4 regions of the Aeribacillus composti genome follow, and region 1 is predicted to be linked to each of the others. Evidence: predicted binding sites of a transcription regulator. Region 1 holds the regulator's gene; each other region holds the start of a gene.
The links. Region 1 encodes Rex, which represses fermentation and respiration genes when NADH is low (regulators of the CRP and FNR family bind a similar motif). Its sites were predicted from a motif close to TTGTGAAATATTTCACAA; they were not measured.

Region 1 (4,036 bases):
AAGCTTCTTTCGGCGAATCTGCCATATGGGCTGTTTTCGGAGTTTTTTTAGCTTTTTTCATTCAAACAATCGTTGGCAATATTGAAATATATGTACTTAAAGTTAATCCGATGTCGGAAAATACTCAAGTTATTATGGATTTAATTGAAGCAACGCCTTATTTGATTATTGTCACATCAATAATAGGACCGATTATTGAAGAAATTATCTTCCGAAAAATTATTTTCGGGGTGATTTATCAAAAAACGAATTTTTGGATCGGCGCGCTTGTCAGCTCGCTATTGTTCGGCATCGTGCATGGGGAACCTGAACTTTTATTGCGTTATACAGCAATGGGGTTTACGTTCGCTTTTTTATATTATAAAACAAAACGCATATTAGTCCCTATTTTTGCCCATACAATGATGAATACAATCGTAGTCATCATTCAAACAATTTATCATGATGAGATTGAAAACATGATGAAGCAAATGGAACAAATACAAATCATTATTGGAGGCAGCTAAGATTATGAATTTTCATCCCGTTTCCATGGGACTCTTCTATTTTATCATGGGAGTTCTATTTACATATTTAGCAATTCATCATGCTGAAAATGGTATGTGGACAGCTACAAATATGATTTTAATGATTTTAGCCACGTTTGATTTTGCTGTTTCCATCCGCATGTTCACTTTCTCATATAAAATTCGGAAAGCAAAAAACAACCGATGAGGTGTAATGATATTATCCCTCTTGTGTAGACAGTAGGAAAAAAGCCTATACTGTCTACTTGACAGGGATATGTTTATAACAGCCCATCGGTTTTACTTTTGATCTGATTCTTTTATTTGAGAAGACTGTGCTTTTTTGTAAGCAAATCTTGAAACAATGATACTTATTTCATACAAAATGAATAGCGGAATCGTGACCATTAAATGCGACACAATTTCAGGCGGCGTAATAATCGCTGCGATAACAAGCAATACAAAATACGCATATTTTCTAACCTTTGCCAAAAACGCCGGATTGATGATCCCGAGTCTTGTTAAAAACATAATGACAACGGGAAGCTGAAACAACAGTCCGAAAGGCAATGTTAACTGCAGCAGGAAACGAAAGTATTCATTTATTCCTATCATTTGTTGAATGTTTAAATCATTGGAAAGCCGCCCCATAAAATCGATGACAAAAGGAAACAAAATAAAATAAGAGAAGCTTATTCCTAAAAGAAATAAAGCAACCGACAACGGTATATAGCTTAATGTGACCCGCCTTTCTTTTTCATACAGTCCTGGGCTGATAAACGCCCAAAGCTGGTACAATAAAACAGGGAAAGTTAGAATTAAAGCAATAATAAATGTAATCTGCATATAAACGATCAATGGATCTGCAGGACGAAAAGCATTTAAGGCGAATTGCTTTGCTTCATCAGTTTGCTGTAAAAAAACAATAATTGGCTTCGCTATGAAAAAGCCAGTAATCATAGCAACGAAAAAGAAAACGACTACAATAATCAGCCGTTTTCTAAGCTCCGCTATATGCTCCAACACGGACATTTTTTTTTCGCTCATCATTATTCATCCATTCTTCTTGCTATTCATTTTTCTTGTTTTCTTCATCATCGTCTGCTAAGCCCTTCGTGGCACTTTTAAACTCCTTTAATGATTCTCCTATAGCTTTTCCAAGCTCAGGAAGTTTTTTCGGCCCGAAAACAAGCAGAGCTGCAAATACAATCAACAGCAAGCTTCCAATTCCAATTGTTGGCATTTAATATCGCTCCTTCAATCTTCATTCGAATAATGTTTTAAAAAATATGCAAGAGCCTGAAGTTCAACAGATAGATCGATATGATGAATCCGAATTTTATCCGGAACATTTAAGCGAGCCGGCGTAAAATTTAAAATGCCTTTTATGCCTTTTTCCACTAACCGATCCGTTATTCCTTGAGCGGCAGTTGCCGGGACCGTTAATATCGCAACAGGCACATCATCAGGCAATTCACTTTCTAGCTGATCCAAATGATAAATTGGAACTCCACCAATTTTCATTCCTACTTTTCGTTTATTAATGTCAAATGCAATAACAATTTGTGTGTTGTTATTTTTTGTAAAATTGTAATTTAAAAAAGCTGTTCCCAAATTTCCGACTCCAATGAGGGCAACTTTGGTCAACTCATCTTGGTCAAGCGTCTTTCTAAAAAATGATAACAAATAATTGACATTATATCCATAACCTTTTTTGCCCAGCGCTCCGAAATATGAAAAGTCCCTTCTAATTGTCGCAGAATCTACTTTTACTGCTTCACTCAGTTCTTGAGAGGAAACACGTTGTTTTCCCGAGGCATGTAAATTTTGCAAAAACCGATAATATAGAGGTAATCTTTTTGCAGTTGCTTGCGGTATCTTAGATTGATCTTGATTCAATGCTCATCCCTCGCAATCCAAAACAACCTGACTAATTTTGTTTTTAACTATGTTTTCTAGCAAGCGGCTGCTCGCCTGTATGAAACAATATCAGACTGATAACGCTTCCATCCTGATCTTCTTCTCCGTCTACATTTCTTTTTATTTGTTTTTTCTCCAAACTCTCCTTATATAAAAACTATACACTATTTTTTTATTCGTGTCTTTTGAACGATTGTTACAATTTCTTGTCCTTTTGTTCATCAGGTCAGTTGCCTGCAGTCAAATATATAGGCTACACTTATTCTAGCAAAGATTGAGGTGAACTATGGATGATTTTATTGCAGTTAAACAAAATCACAAAATATTATGGTGCTGACCTTATTTTATCGAATATTAAGCTGGAAATCCAAACAGGAGATAAAATCGCCGTTGTAGGCCGCAATGGAGCCGGAAAATCAACATTATTGAAAATCATTGCCGGTGAAATGCCCTTTGATTCTGGTGAAATTGTGAAGCCAAAAGATTTAACAATCGGCTATCTGGCACAAAACACAGGATTAGAATCAACTAAGTCGATATGGGATGAAATGCTAACCGTTTTTGAAGAGCTGCGGAACATCGAAGCTGAGCTGCGAAATATTGAACAAAAAATGGCAGCTATCTCCTCAGCTGGAGATTCTCATGCTTTGCAAAGCTTAATGAAGGAATATGATTCACTCCAACATTTATATAAAGAAAATGGCGGATATCAATATGAGGCGGATATCCGTTCTGTGCTGCATGGATTAGGGTTTGCTGATTACGACTATTCAACTAAAATTTCGGTTTTGAGCGGAGGACAAAAAACCCGGTTAGCACTCGGAAAGCTCCTGTTGAAAAAACCGGATCTGCTCATACTCGACGAGCCGACAAACCATCTCGACATGGAAACATTAAACTGGCTCGAACAATATTTACAGCATTATAATGGAGCGGTTCTAATTGTTTCCCATGACCGGTACTTTTTAGATCGCGTTGTCAACACTGTTTATGAAATATCACGAACAGTTTGTACGAAGTATGTTGGGAATTACAGCGCTTATTTAAAACAAAAAGCGGAAGCGTACGAAAGGGAATTAAAACAATTTGAAAAACAGCAAGAAGAAATCGCGCGGATGAAAGATTTTATTCAACGAAACTTAGCAAGAGCATCGACAACGAAACGTGCGCAAAGCAGAAGGAAAATGCTTGAGAAAATGGAAATACTGGACAGGCCCGCTGGGGACGAGAAGTCAGCCAGCTTTTCCTTCGAAATCGAAAAGCAAAGCGGCAATGACGTGTTAAAAGCCATTGATTTGTCCCTTTCCTACGATCAAAAAACTCCGATCGTGAAAAATATTAACTTTTCGATCAACAGGAAGGACTCAATTGCCTTAATAGGGCCAAACGGAGTTGGAAAATCTACCTTATTAAAAACGATCATCAACCGCTTAAAGCCGCTGAGCGGAAAAATTCAGTTTGGATCTAATGTCCAAATCGGATATTATGACCAGGAACAAGCGGATTTGTCTTCATCTAAACGGGTTTTAGATGAATTGTGGGATGACTATCCCGAAAAAACAGAAAAAGAAATCCGAACGGTTTTAGGGAATTTCCTTTTTTCAGGAGAT
Region 2 (4,036 bases), 550 kb from region 1:
TCGGGTCAGAAGAGTCAACAATGATCACATCGTATTCATTTTGTTTGTTTTCTACATATTTCACGCCGTCAATAAATAAGAAATTTACGCGCGGGTCGCTTAAGTTTCCTGACACTTCAGGCAGATGCTCCTTGCATGCGGAAACGACAAGCTCGTCAATTTCCACCATATCGATTTCCTTCACTGAATCATATTTGCATACTTCTCTGGCAACACCGCAGTCTCCGCCGCCGATGATCAGCACTTTTTCCGGATTTGGGTGGAGATTGAGCGGGATATGGGAAATCATTTCATTATATATATGCCCATCAATAGAAGTGGTTTGCACAACTCCATCTAGCACTAGCATGCGGCCAAAATCATATGAATCCAATACCATAACATGTTGAAAAGGGGATTGCTTTGAAAAAAGCACTTCTTTGATTCTATAGCTGATTTTTAAATTTTCTCTTTCATCTTCTGTTAACCATAAATCGCCGTTTATTGTTTGCAAATATTGATTGTCCATCTGCAGGCCCTCCTTGTGCTCAAAAATTCCTTACTTATTGTAACAAGTTTGTTATGAAAAGTGAATGAAGCAGACAAGTTTGTCAATAAGGAAAAAATCAAATATGATAAAAAAGCAAGATCATTATCTTTCAATAAGGAGCGATAGGAGTTGAATATACCGGTCTCAAGCATAATAGGAAAAATGGAGGAGGAACTGAAAAAGGCAAAGGCAGCAGGAACACCTCATGATCTAAAAGCCCGGCTTCTTGTCATCCGTTCTTTATGTGATGTTATTTTGGATCAACAAGAGGAAAATTATGATTTTTCAGCTATTCAAGAGCCAAAAAGCGAAAGTGAAATAACTCCATTAGAGCTGGAAAAAATGATCGGAAATGCAAACAGCAAAACGCTGACAATGAAAGAACGTTTGTTGGTCGAAGACGATGCAAATGGAGAATCTATTTTTGATTTCTAACAAAATCTTGTCATCTGTAAAATCTTCATTTAAAAAAAACGGACGATAAGGTAAGATGAAGGGAAAAAGGGGTGAAGATGATGAAAATATTTTTCATTCTTGGAGCCGTCGGTGCTTTTTTGTCTGTAGCTTTAGGAGCATTCGGCGCCCATGGTTTGGAAGGGAAAATTCCGCAAAAATATTTGGAGACATGGCAAACAGGTGTACAATATCAAATGTTCCATTCGATAGGCCTTTTTGTCACGGCTCTGTTTTTGCAGCAGCATCCGCAGGCAGGCTATGCAAATTGGGCCGGGTGGCTGATGCTCATCGGTATTCTCCTGTTTTCCGGAAGCCTGTATATATTAAGTGTGACGCAGATCAAAGTGTTAGGTGCAATTACGCCGCTTGGAGGCATTTCATTTTTAATTGCATGGGTTCTTCTTGCTGTTGCTGCAGTTAAATATATGTAAATATAAACGTCTGTCTACTATATCGGGACAGGCGTTTTTTTGTGCAAAGAAATGAAAGGGTGACCTTCTTAACCGATTCAAAGGTCATAGCCAGAGCTTTATCCAAAAATGTGTCCCGTTCATTTTGGCTCCTAGCTTCCTAATGATAGAAGATTCAGTGTGAATGCAATGTTTTTTTGTTCAACATACTGTCAAAAAGTACTATGGAAAATGTGATTTTTTTCACAGATTGACTAACGTAAGCTAAACTACAATTTTTTTAAAAGAAGAAAAGGTGGTGTTATGGGTGGCAAAAGAATTCATCTCCGATAAAAAAGAGCAGGAAATTGCTCAAAAGAAAGAATATTCGTTATTTGGCACTTTTTTATCTGTTCTTATGCTGGCTCTTTTTTTAATACTTTCTTGGTTTGGAGTTTACTACTTATTTATTCAACGATTATAAAGGAGGGGGATCATCTTGCATTTGCACAAACTTGAAAAGGTTTGGCTATTAATAGGTATAGGTACGCTTGTGATGTTTTTAACAATCGTGGGCATCAGTGCATTTGCACAAGGTCATCATCCGCCGAGTGATCTGACCACATTGGATCCGCAAAAAGTAGACACCACAGAGCCGTTTAATCAACCAGGCTTAAAGAAAATTGGAGACAACGAATACGAACTTGTTATAGTTTCTCAAGCTTTTGCCTTTATGCCGAATGACATAAAAATACCGGAGGGAGCAAAAGTTCATATTATCGTGACAAGCAAAGATGTTGTTCATGGCCTTGAAATCGTTGGCACAAATGTCAACATGATGGTGACCCCGGGACATGTGAATTCGCTTACACATACATTCCATAAACCCGGCAGCTATTTAATAATTTGCAACGAATATTGCGGTACTGGGCACCAAATGATGAGCACGAAAATTGAGGTGACAAAAGCATGAAAAATACAGCGCTTCACCCAAACGATGGAAAGCTGGCGCTCGCCCATATTGCAGTTGGTTATATTGCATTGTTTTTAGGAGCGATTGCCGGGTTATTGCAGGCTTTTGTTAGAAGCGGAACGCTTGAGCTTCCGGCAGGGATCGGGTATTATCAGCTTTTGACTGCTCATGGCGTTTTGTTGGCACTTGTTTTTACAACATTTTTTATCATTGGTTTTTTATATGCTTCCATGAGTCGGACGACAGGTGATTTAACTCCGTTTGCCAAAAAGGCGGGTTGGATCGGCTTTTGGCTTATGACGATTGGAACAGCGATTACAACGGTTATGATCTTATTAAATAAAGCGACCGTTCTATACACTTTTTATGCACCACTTAAAGCATCACCATGGTTTTATATCGGTCTGACGCTTGTTGTAGTCGGCAGCTGGGTAAGCGGAGCTGGCATGTTTAGCCAATACGCTGTCTGGAAAAAGAAAAATGAAGGAAAGCCGTCTCCTCTATTAAGCTTTATGGCAGTTGCCACAATGATTTTATGGATCATAGCAACATTGGGCGTAGCAGTAACGGTATTATTCCAGTTTATTCCTTGGTCCTTCGGGTTAGTCGATAAAATCAATGTGCTGTTAAGCAGAACACTTTTTTGGTATTTTGGCCATCCATTAGTGTATTTCTGGTTATTGCCTGCCTATATGTGCTGGTACGTCATCATTCCAAAAATAATAGGCGGGAAAATTTTCAGCGATTCGCTTGCAAGACTGGCGTTTGTACTGTTTGTTCTTTTTTCCATCCCAGTCGGCTTCCATCATCAAATACTAGAGTCTGGGATCACTCCGTTTTGGAAGTTTTTGCAAATTGTGTTGACGTTTATGGTCATTGTTCCATCTTTAATGACAGCTTTCGCTTTGTTTGCAACATTTGAAATAAGCGGAAGAGAAAAAGGGGCCAGCGGACTGTTTGGCTGGGTGAAAAAACTTCCGTGGACAGATGTTCGCTTTTTTGCACCGTTTATGGGAATGCTCGTTTTTATTCCTGGCGGAGCAGGCGGAATCATTAATGCAAGTAACCAAATGAACCAAGTCGTTCATAACACTTTATGGGTAACAGGACATTTCCATTTAACAGTGGCCACCACTGTAGCGTTGACGTTTTTTGGTATTTCCTATTGGTTGGTTCCTCATTTAACAGGCAGAACGTTAACACCGCGATTAAATAAATTAGGGATCATTCAAACCGTTTTCTGGTGCATCGGTATGTTCCTAATGTCAGGAGCCATGCATACAGTTGGTTTGTTTGGAGCTCCTCGGCGGACCGCTTATACAACATATGGAGACCATCCGCAGGCGTTGGAATGGATGTCTTATCAAACTATCATGGCGGTTGGCGGAGCCATCTTATTCGTTGCCATTTTGATGATTCTTTATATTGTTATAAATTTGGCAGTGGCTGCTCCAAAAGGAACGGAAGAATTTCCAGTTGGTGAAGTTCATGAAGATGCGGAAAAAACGCCATTGCTTCTAGAAAATTGGAAAATTTGGATCGGCCTGTCTGTTGTGCTAATTGTAATCGCTTATACAGTACCGGTCATCGATATCATTGAAAATGCACCAAGTTCACCGGGATTTAAATTCTGGTAGAAGAAACTGGGCGTGGAATTTTCACGCCCAGTTTTTTTTATTGCTATGGATG
Region 3 (4,036 bases), 600 kb from region 1:
CGGGCCTGCTTTAATAGCTCACGCTGCTCTTCGGCAAGCTTTTTGGCTTCCGCATGCTTTTCTTCCGCAGCGTTTATTTCATTTGCAATAAATTCTTCCCTCTGTTTCATAATGCCCATAAGCGGACCAAAAGCATATTTTTTGAGCAATGCTAACAAAATTAAGAATACGACGAGCTGAACGAGCATATCTCCTGCTGCGAAGCCTCCAGCTCCGAGGGCAAATTCAACTGTTAACACGGCTTCGTTTCACTCCCTTCAAAACTTCCATTCTCCAACTACCGGCTATATTGGGACTCTTTTACCATTCACAACATAAAGGAATGGCGAAGATGCTTAAAAAACTTCGCCATTTCCTCTTTTTCACTTGCTGTCCTTTCGATTCGGACTTCACGCAAATTGATTGCATGCACTTCTAAAAAGCCTTTTTCCAACACCAATCTGGGCAAGGCTCTTTTGAAATTTTTGAATTATGCACCAAAAGCCATAAATGCAATAACAACCGCGATAATCGGAATCGCCTCAACCAACGCAACCCCGATAAACATAGTTGTTTGAAGCATACCGCGCGCCTCAGGTTGACGTGCAATACCTTCTACTGTACGAGATACGATAAGTCCGTTACCAATACCAGCACCAAGTGCCGCTAAACCAATTGCAATTGCAGCTGCTAATAAATTCATGAATAAAGTCCTCCTTTATTTGTTTAAAAATAATTTTTTACACAAACATAATGATGAAGTCATTTATTTTTAATGGTCATGGCTAACTTTATGCGCCATATAAACCATTGTCAACATTGTAAAGATAAAAGCTTGGATTGCACCTACAAAAATACTGAATGCCTGCCACGCCATCATCGGAATAATTGCCCCGAGGAAGCCAAATGCTCCGCTAGTTGCCAAGCTGACAAGCAGACCTAGCAAAATTTCCCCAGCATAGATGTTACCGTAAAGACGAAGACCAAGCGTCAACGTGTTTGCAAACTCTTCAATAATTTTAAGCGGGAACAAAAACGGCAGTGGCTTGAAAAAGTCGCTTCCATAGGCGGAAAAGCCCTTTAATTTAATCCCGTAATAATGCGATAAACCGACGACTAAAATGGCCAGTGTCAGCGTTATAGTAGGATCAGCCGTAGGCGATTTCCACCAAAGCTTATGGTCAACAACGATAGCGAATGGTAGACCAAGCATGTTGGAAACAAAAATGTACATGATGAGCGTCATTCCTAATGTAAGGAATCGGCCGCCTGTCTGCCAGTCCATCGTGCTGTTAATAATGTTTTTCACAAAATCCATGACCCATTCCAAAAAGTTTTGCATGCCCGTTGGCTTCATTGCCAAAGAGCGGGTCGACAATACGGCGATGATAAATACAATTGCGCTAGATACAAGAATCATTAAAATATTGGACAAATTAAATTCAAGCCCTAATAATTTTACTATCGGCGCTTCGTGACCCAACAAAATTCACCTCTCTTCCCAAGCTTGTCCGCAAATGTATAGAATAGAATCTATCATAATGACAATATAGATTGTCATTAAACCAATAACCACGCTAATTAAATGGAAATGTTCAGGGAATTTAAGTGCGATTAATACCGCCAGTCCTGCGGCTGCCATCCTTGAAACCGTTCCAAGCGAACGTGCTGTACGGCCTTCTTCAATTGCTTGCTGTATTTGCTTTGATTTACGCACTAGTATCCATAAATTATAGAGGCTAAAGCTTGTACCAAGGGCAAGACCGAGGAAAATATCTTGATAAGGAGTAAACCCCCACGCTAACACATAGATGGCAAGCAAAAACAGCAAATATTTTTTGCTGCGCACAAACAATTTTTCTATACGATCCATAGTTACCGTTCATTCTCCTGAAAAAAATGTTGGACTAATCTCAGCATCGCAATTATTCCCGCAGCCAGTCCAATTAGAAGACCGATGATCAAAAAAACGGGTTCTGTATGCAAATGTCGATCAAGCCATCTTCCTGCAAAAATCCCAACGAGCACTGACCCTGTCAAATAGGAAAGAATGGCGGTCATTAAAGCGTATGCTCGGAGCGGATGGTGCTCTTTTTGCCGCATTGGGTATGTCCTCACAATATAAAATTACCTTATATTTCATTATGTTAAAAGGCTGTTGAAAACCTTATCATCCCACCCCGTTTAGCATACAATAGGCACCAATCAATGTCAATCTGTTTCACGTCAAAAGTTGAGCTATTTGTTAATAATATCACAATTTGTTCACAAATATTTTTGGTGTTTCTATTGACTTTTTAATATTTTTTTATCTAAAATGATTGTCGTTTCATAGCTGCTTTCTTCCCCGTCTTTTTTTGCAAAAATAAGCGCTTTGTAAACGCCGTTTGGAATGTCCTTAAATTGCCCGGAAATGTCTCTTTTCAACAAACCTCCCGGAATATTTCTTTGCCAGTCTAAAAAGCCTTTGAATGTTAAAGTGTCCGGATCATACAGGGCAATCCCGAATTCATCCGCCCCTTGCGGCAAATAAAGCTCATAATGGTACATATTCCCTTGATCGGCAAGCCCAAATTCAAATCCCATGATTTTTGGATAATTCGGTTCGCCAACAACGAATAAATATGGAAGGCGGATTGTCTGGCTGCCGGCTGTTACAACAAGAGTCCCGTCATACAATCCTTCCCTCAATGATTTTGGTGCAACATCAATCGAGACGGATACTTCTCTTTTCCCGTTAGCAGGAACCTTTACGGAAATAGGGAGCTGCCATTGAACCCCTTTTTGATAATGCGGTTTAGAAAAAACAAACGTTTTTTCTTGATCGGAGAGATTTTCAAGAGTTAACGTGATCTCTTTCTTTTTCCTGCCGATATTTTTGTGAAATTGACCGAATGATAGAGATGCCGGATAAATGAGAGCTCTTGTCTGAACAGCCGATAAAATATCGATTCTTCCCGCCCCCTGCTCAAACACCTTGTACAGCCTTCCATTTTGATCATAAAGCGGTTTAGCAGTATTCATCATAGCTGCTTTTATTTGTTCCGGCGACCAATCTGGATGCTTTTGTTTGATCAATGCCGCTGCACCTGCTATATGCGGAGCAGCCATGCTTGTTCCTTGAAGAGCCATATACCCTTTAGGTATTGTGCTGTCAATTGCTACACCAGGCGCGACAAGATCGGGCTTCACTTCCCATGTGACTGTTACCGGTCCTTTTGATGAAAAGGGTGCGAGGCGATCTTTTTCTATCTGAATGGTTGTTTTGATGAACGATTTTTCATTCAATTGTTTCAGCAGCCATTCGCCATCTTCCTTTGAGATGGAGACAACAGGAAAGTCCAATTTTTCTTCTAAATTGCCGGTAAATCTCCCTTTCATGTTGTTGCAAATAATCAACGCTTGGGCTCCGGCTGATTTTGCATTTTTCACTTTTTCGGCAAACGTGATCTCCCCGCGCTTCACCAAGGCTATTTTTCCTTTAACAGAAGGTTTAAAGTCTTTTTTCTCCCCTAAGCCTGCATATTCTATCCGTCCTCTAATTGTTGTCCAAGGGGCAGAATTGAACAAAGATTCAGCTGGTATTTTCTTTTGAAATCCTGAAAGGGTTAAATACTTTACGTCAAGCGGCGGTGTCGATGCGCCGACGGAAATTGCTTTGCTTGCAGTGCCAGGCGAACCGACGGTCCAAATGTTAGGTCCAGAGTTTCCGCTTGATACAACTGCAGTTATCCCCTCTTCAACGGCTCGGTTTAACGCCAGGCTTGTCGGATAATCCGGACCGTTCACATCATTGCCAAGGGAAAGATTTACGATATCTACCTGATCCTCAATCGATTTTTCAATCGCTGCAATAACTTGGTCTGTCGTCCCGTACCCATGAGGGCCAAGCGCTCTATAGGCAATGATGGAGGCTTCCGGAGCAACCCCTTTCAATTTTCCATTTGCCGCTATAATTCCTGCTACGTGAGTGCCGTGAATTGTCCTCGAATTGTCTTTCGCGACTGTTTCCATTGGGTCTTTGTCTTGATCTACAAAATCAAATCCGCCTTGATAA
Region 4 (4,036 bases), 800 kb from region 1:
CTTAATGGCATGATGGCTACAAGCTATATTTCCGTGTTTGGCATACTTACCGCAAATATATCCTTTGCGGTTATGTCTGTACCACGCAGATTTTCATCGATTTTTTCTGATTGGCTCGTCAAACTTAATCGCATCACGGGAAAAGAGTTAGTACTGACCCGTGTAACCAAAGGTGTTTTCACACCGTCCGGCAATTTGATTTATTCAACGGCCGTCTTTACTTCATTTTCCGCCTTTTCCATATTGGTATGGCCTGGAAAATAGAGGCTCGCCATTAAACCGCCATCAAACGAGTTTGTTTCCATATAGTCAAGCTTATCAACAGATCGGACAGCTTCCTCGACTTTTTCGGTAATCATCTGTTTGACCTGATCAGCTTGATAGTTGTCCGCCTGTATCGTTACCATAAGTGCAGTATTGTTTATTGACGGGAGGTAATCACGCTGCATCTGAAAAGCTGACAACGCCCCCCATGCCATAATCAGGACAACGCATGTCAGAATCAAAATCGACCGTTTCATTGCTCCTTCAATTAATCGTGTCATCAAAATTGAACCTGCCTTTTAAAATATTTGGAATGGGTAAAATAAGTTTCTTTGATTGCTTTTCAAATAAAAGACCAAAGTGGTATGGAGGAAGTTCAACTTGTTTTTCTTAAATTAACCTAATATCACTTACCCGTTTAATAATCATTTCTGGTTTTGGATGAATATTCTAATGAAATTGCGAAGTTCAGCTTGCAAATAAAAAAGGGGACTGACCCACAAGTAGAAATCTGCTTGAAGGGATAGTCCCCCTTTTTTTAAATTAAATAAGAGTTCGCACCTTGTCTTAAGAGAGCTGCTGAAGATACATTACATTAAATTATTTTTATTCTCATTCTTCACCTTTGGATAGTACCCTTTAATGATCTTCCAGTTTTCTTTATTAAGTCTTTCAAGGTCAGCAGAGTCCGTTATGGAGAAATCCATATCTTCCGGGTAAAGGGAACCTTCTGGTGTTCCATGTATTCTAACATGATTAAACCAATGAACATAATCATCTAATTCCAGTTTCAATTGGTCTAAATTTTCGAAATATCTACCCTTAACAAATTCTGTTTTGAGGCGGGACGGCTATTGCGCATACTCTCCAACGATGACCGCAAGCTGTCGCAGCTATTTGCAGATGTCCCGCGGTATCACGCCACTCCGGAGAAACGCATGCCTTGCCCGGAGGAGCAGAAGGCGGAAGCCATCGCCGTGGTCAAACAGCGGTTTGCGAGCAGTCACGAGGTCGTGGACGTGGACGGTGCCCGCATTCAGTTCAAAGACGGCTGGGGGCTGGTACGTCCGTCGAACACGCAGCTAATCCTTGTTCTGCGCGCTGAAGCCGTGTCACCGGAGGCATTAGCCGACATCAAACAGAAGTTGGCTGACGCACTCGGCGAGCCACCGCTTAACTTGACTATCCCATGGTGAGGCGGGGCACAATTGGATTACGATTCGTATCGGCGCTGATCCGAACAACTCATGCTATTCGGATCAGCGCCGTTTTTCTTTCTTGACAGTTATAATTTAGAAGAGAAAACAAAAATGTTGTCATCATCAGTTGCCATACTTTTGAATGCTTGCATTACGTTTTTCATAAGATGGCTAAATGGATTTACTGTAAATTATATTACTACAAGGATGAAAACAACAAGTGTCGTGGTTGAAAGTAAGAAAGACTTTGAAACCATTAAGTTTTATTCAAATATTTGCCACAACTTTGGAAGTGTAAGCGTTACAATCAAAAAATTAAATAAAAGTTCACAAATGTTTGTACTATCATCGTTTACAATATATACGTGAAAATATTCACAAACAAATATACAAAAATAATATTTATTCCGCTAGATTGGTCGCCAAAGAAAGGATGAATCTGTCTTGGAGATATTATCGATGAGTGGAATTGTTATTCGATTTTTATTAGGCGGAGGCGCGGTCGTCGCTTCTACCATTATCTCAAGAAAATTAGGATCAAAAGTCGGAGGAATTTTTGCGGCCTTTCCTGCTGTATTTTTCGCGGCATTATTGACACTTCGCTTAGATGTAAAAGGCGGTGAGCTAGTGGAAAAGTCGATTGTTCTATCCCAAGGGGCAGTTGTCGGGATGTTCATGAATATTATGTGTGCAATAGCGGTCGTTTATCTTTGCACTAAGCAAGGTTGGAAACGCGGGCTTGCACAATCGCTAGCTGGATGGTTTCTTGTTTCCATTGCTTATGCTTTTATTTCAAGATATTTCTAAGTTAAGGTGATTTTTATGGACGGACGTGATTTATTTTTCCGTTTTTTATTTGGTGGCTCTGCAGTTGTACTAAGTTATGAAGCGGCAAAACTGTTGCCATGGAAAGTTATCGGGGGGATTTTCGCGGCATTCCCAGCCGTTATGGTCGTTGCCGTGATGATGGTTGGCACGAAGAACGGATCTAAAGAAGCAGCAAAAACAGCGCAAGGATCAGTTTATGGAATGGTCGGTTGTTTTATTTGTGTATTAGCTGTGCTATTTTCCCTGCAATTTACACACAATTGGTGGGGAAGTTTTATTTTTGGTTTAATTACATGGTTTGCAAGTTCGTTATTCCTTGTATACATGCGAGATCATAAAAAGGAAAGCAGAGTATCAAGCATCAAGTCGCAACATTGATAAAGAGGCGCAGAGCAAAAAGCCAATGGAACCATGAGTAGCGAATATAGAAACCTGGCACGATACGAACGTGCCGGGTTTTTTGTGTGTCATGAAAAAATCGTTCTTTTCTTTTAAAAAGTTGGAGTGATAGGGGGGACGATGGTTAAATATATTCAAGATCCAATACTGATTTCTGAGTCCATTCTGGATGTATCCTTGTGAAAATCGAAGAAATTCAAAGAAAAACAGTATTTTAGAAAGTGTTCTCTCGTTCAATAATTATGATTTTAACATCAGAATTTTTTAAATATACAAAAACTGGACAACGAAATTAAGGTCAAGCAGATAGACCGCTAAATGATGCTGCACACCAATCATAAGTGATCTGTTCTAGAAACTTTACATGAGTGGAGGGCATGCCGGCTAGTTGTACAGATTATCTGAATTCCCGGCTTAGAGGCATACCTACAGAGGATCTATGTTAAGTTGAGACAGTAATTCTAAAACCTATTGATTTCTGCTTTCATTTCGACTGGTAAATGATCCGATGAAGAAATTGTGACGTTAGTCTTTAAAGAACAAGAACACCTTGAGGTTTTGCTCTAACGCGCTTCCCAAGCTGTAGAAGCCCTGCCCCAGATCACTACCGACATAGTGGACTTATTACCAATAACCTGCCTGAGAGCATCGAGCTTACAGTTCAGCTCGCGGCAGGATTAATTAAGGGGAATCTAAAATAGACTTTTTATCCAATTAGGATCTGAGACATGTAGTAAGTTTTTAACTTTTTTTGCTACTAAATCGTAATCTTCTTGATTCTTTGCAGCCTCATAGTTAAACCATCGAGCATCTGGGTCATTTGGATTTTCACTAAGTCTATATCGGTCATTTACATCATGTGCCGTTACTTTATTTGGGGGGATTTTTTCTCCCCAACTCATTGTAACTCCATCTGCTGGACAAACAGCTAATTCTACTACAAAAGATCCACCATGACGATTAAATTGAAAAGTAATGAGGTCAATATTATCTTCATTTTGTCTTCTAAAGTGGGGAAATGACCCTTTAAAACCATGTTCTCGTAAATATGGAACAACAATATTTTTTAATGAATTTGTCATAGTTTGACGGGCTTTTGTAGACATGTTAATGATGTCCCTCCATTTTTAACATATAGTCATTCATTATGAAAATGTCTTTTAAAAATAAAGGGATTCCTTAGCATTTGAGAAAAATTGTTGTTAGGAATCCCTTTATTTTTAATCATAAATTTTATAGGAAATTCCTTTAGATTTCAAATAATCTTTTACAGACTTACTTGCACCGACTTTACCTGTCTTATCACTTCTAAAGAAATGCCATTTAGCCCCTTTAACATCCTTTAC

Region 2: the regulator Rex is predicted to act here: its motif matches at 1,627-1,644, upstream of RI196_RS17780 (cytochrome c oxidase subunit 2A).
Region 3: the regulator Rex is predicted to act here: its motif matches at 2,222-2,239, upstream of RI196_RS17535 (AtpZ/AtpI family protein).
Region 4: the regulator Rex is predicted to act here: its motif matches at 1,827-1,844, upstream of RI196_RS16610 (DUF3147 family protein).

Annotation. Positions count from the first base shown of each region.
Region 1 is NZ_CP134501.1:392,062-396,097, reverse strand. It holds gene RI196_RS02100 (CPBP family intramembrane glutamic endopeptidase) at 1-506, shown strand, start outside; gene RI196_RS02095 (YdiK family protein) at 511-714, shown strand; gene tatC (twin-arginine translocase subunit TatC) at 807-1,553, opposite strand; gene RI196_RS02085 (twin-arginine translocase TatA/TatE family subunit) at 1,576-1,749, opposite strand; gene RI196_RS02080 (redox-sensing transcriptional repressor Rex) at 1,764-2,405, opposite strand; gene RI196_RS02075 (ABC-F family ATP-binding cassette domain-containing protein) at 2,717-4,036, shown strand, end outside.
Region 2 is NZ_CP134501.1:3,679,664-3,683,699, reverse strand. It holds gene speE (polyamine aminopropyltransferase) at 1-508, opposite strand, end outside; gene RI196_RS17790 (YwdI family protein) at 659-964, shown strand; gene RI196_RS17785 (DUF423 domain-containing protein) at 1,045-1,416, shown strand; gene RI196_RS17780 (cytochrome c oxidase subunit 2A) at 1,703-1,858, shown strand; gene RI196_RS17775 (cytochrome c oxidase subunit II) at 1,874-2,347, shown strand; gene RI196_RS17770 (b(o/a)3-type cytochrome-c oxidase subunit 1) at 2,344-3,984, shown strand.
Region 3 is NZ_CP134501.1:3,630,112-3,634,147, forward strand. It holds gene atpF (F0F1 ATP synthase subunit B) at 1-188, opposite strand, end outside; gene atpE (F0F1 ATP synthase subunit C) at 470-682, opposite strand; gene atpB (F0F1 ATP synthase subunit A) at 752-1,462, opposite strand; gene RI196_RS17530 (ATP synthase subunit I) at 1,469-1,852, opposite strand; gene RI196_RS17535 (AtpZ/AtpI family protein) at 1,855-2,082, opposite strand; gene RI196_RS17540 (S8 family serine peptidase) at 2,266-4,036, opposite strand, start outside.
Region 4 is NZ_CP134501.1:3,422,999-3,427,034, reverse strand. It holds gene RI196_RS16625 (efflux RND transporter permease subunit) at 201-545, opposite strand; partial or broken gene RI196_RS18670 (IS3 family transposase) at 999-1,106, opposite strand; partial or broken gene RI196_RS16615 (phosphomannomutase/phosphoglucomutase) at 1,101-1,460, shown strand; gene RI196_RS16610 (DUF3147 family protein) at 1,923-2,270, shown strand; gene RI196_RS16605 (DUF3147 family protein) at 2,286-2,669, shown strand; gene RI196_RS16600 (DUF4304 domain-containing protein) at 3,383-3,796, opposite strand.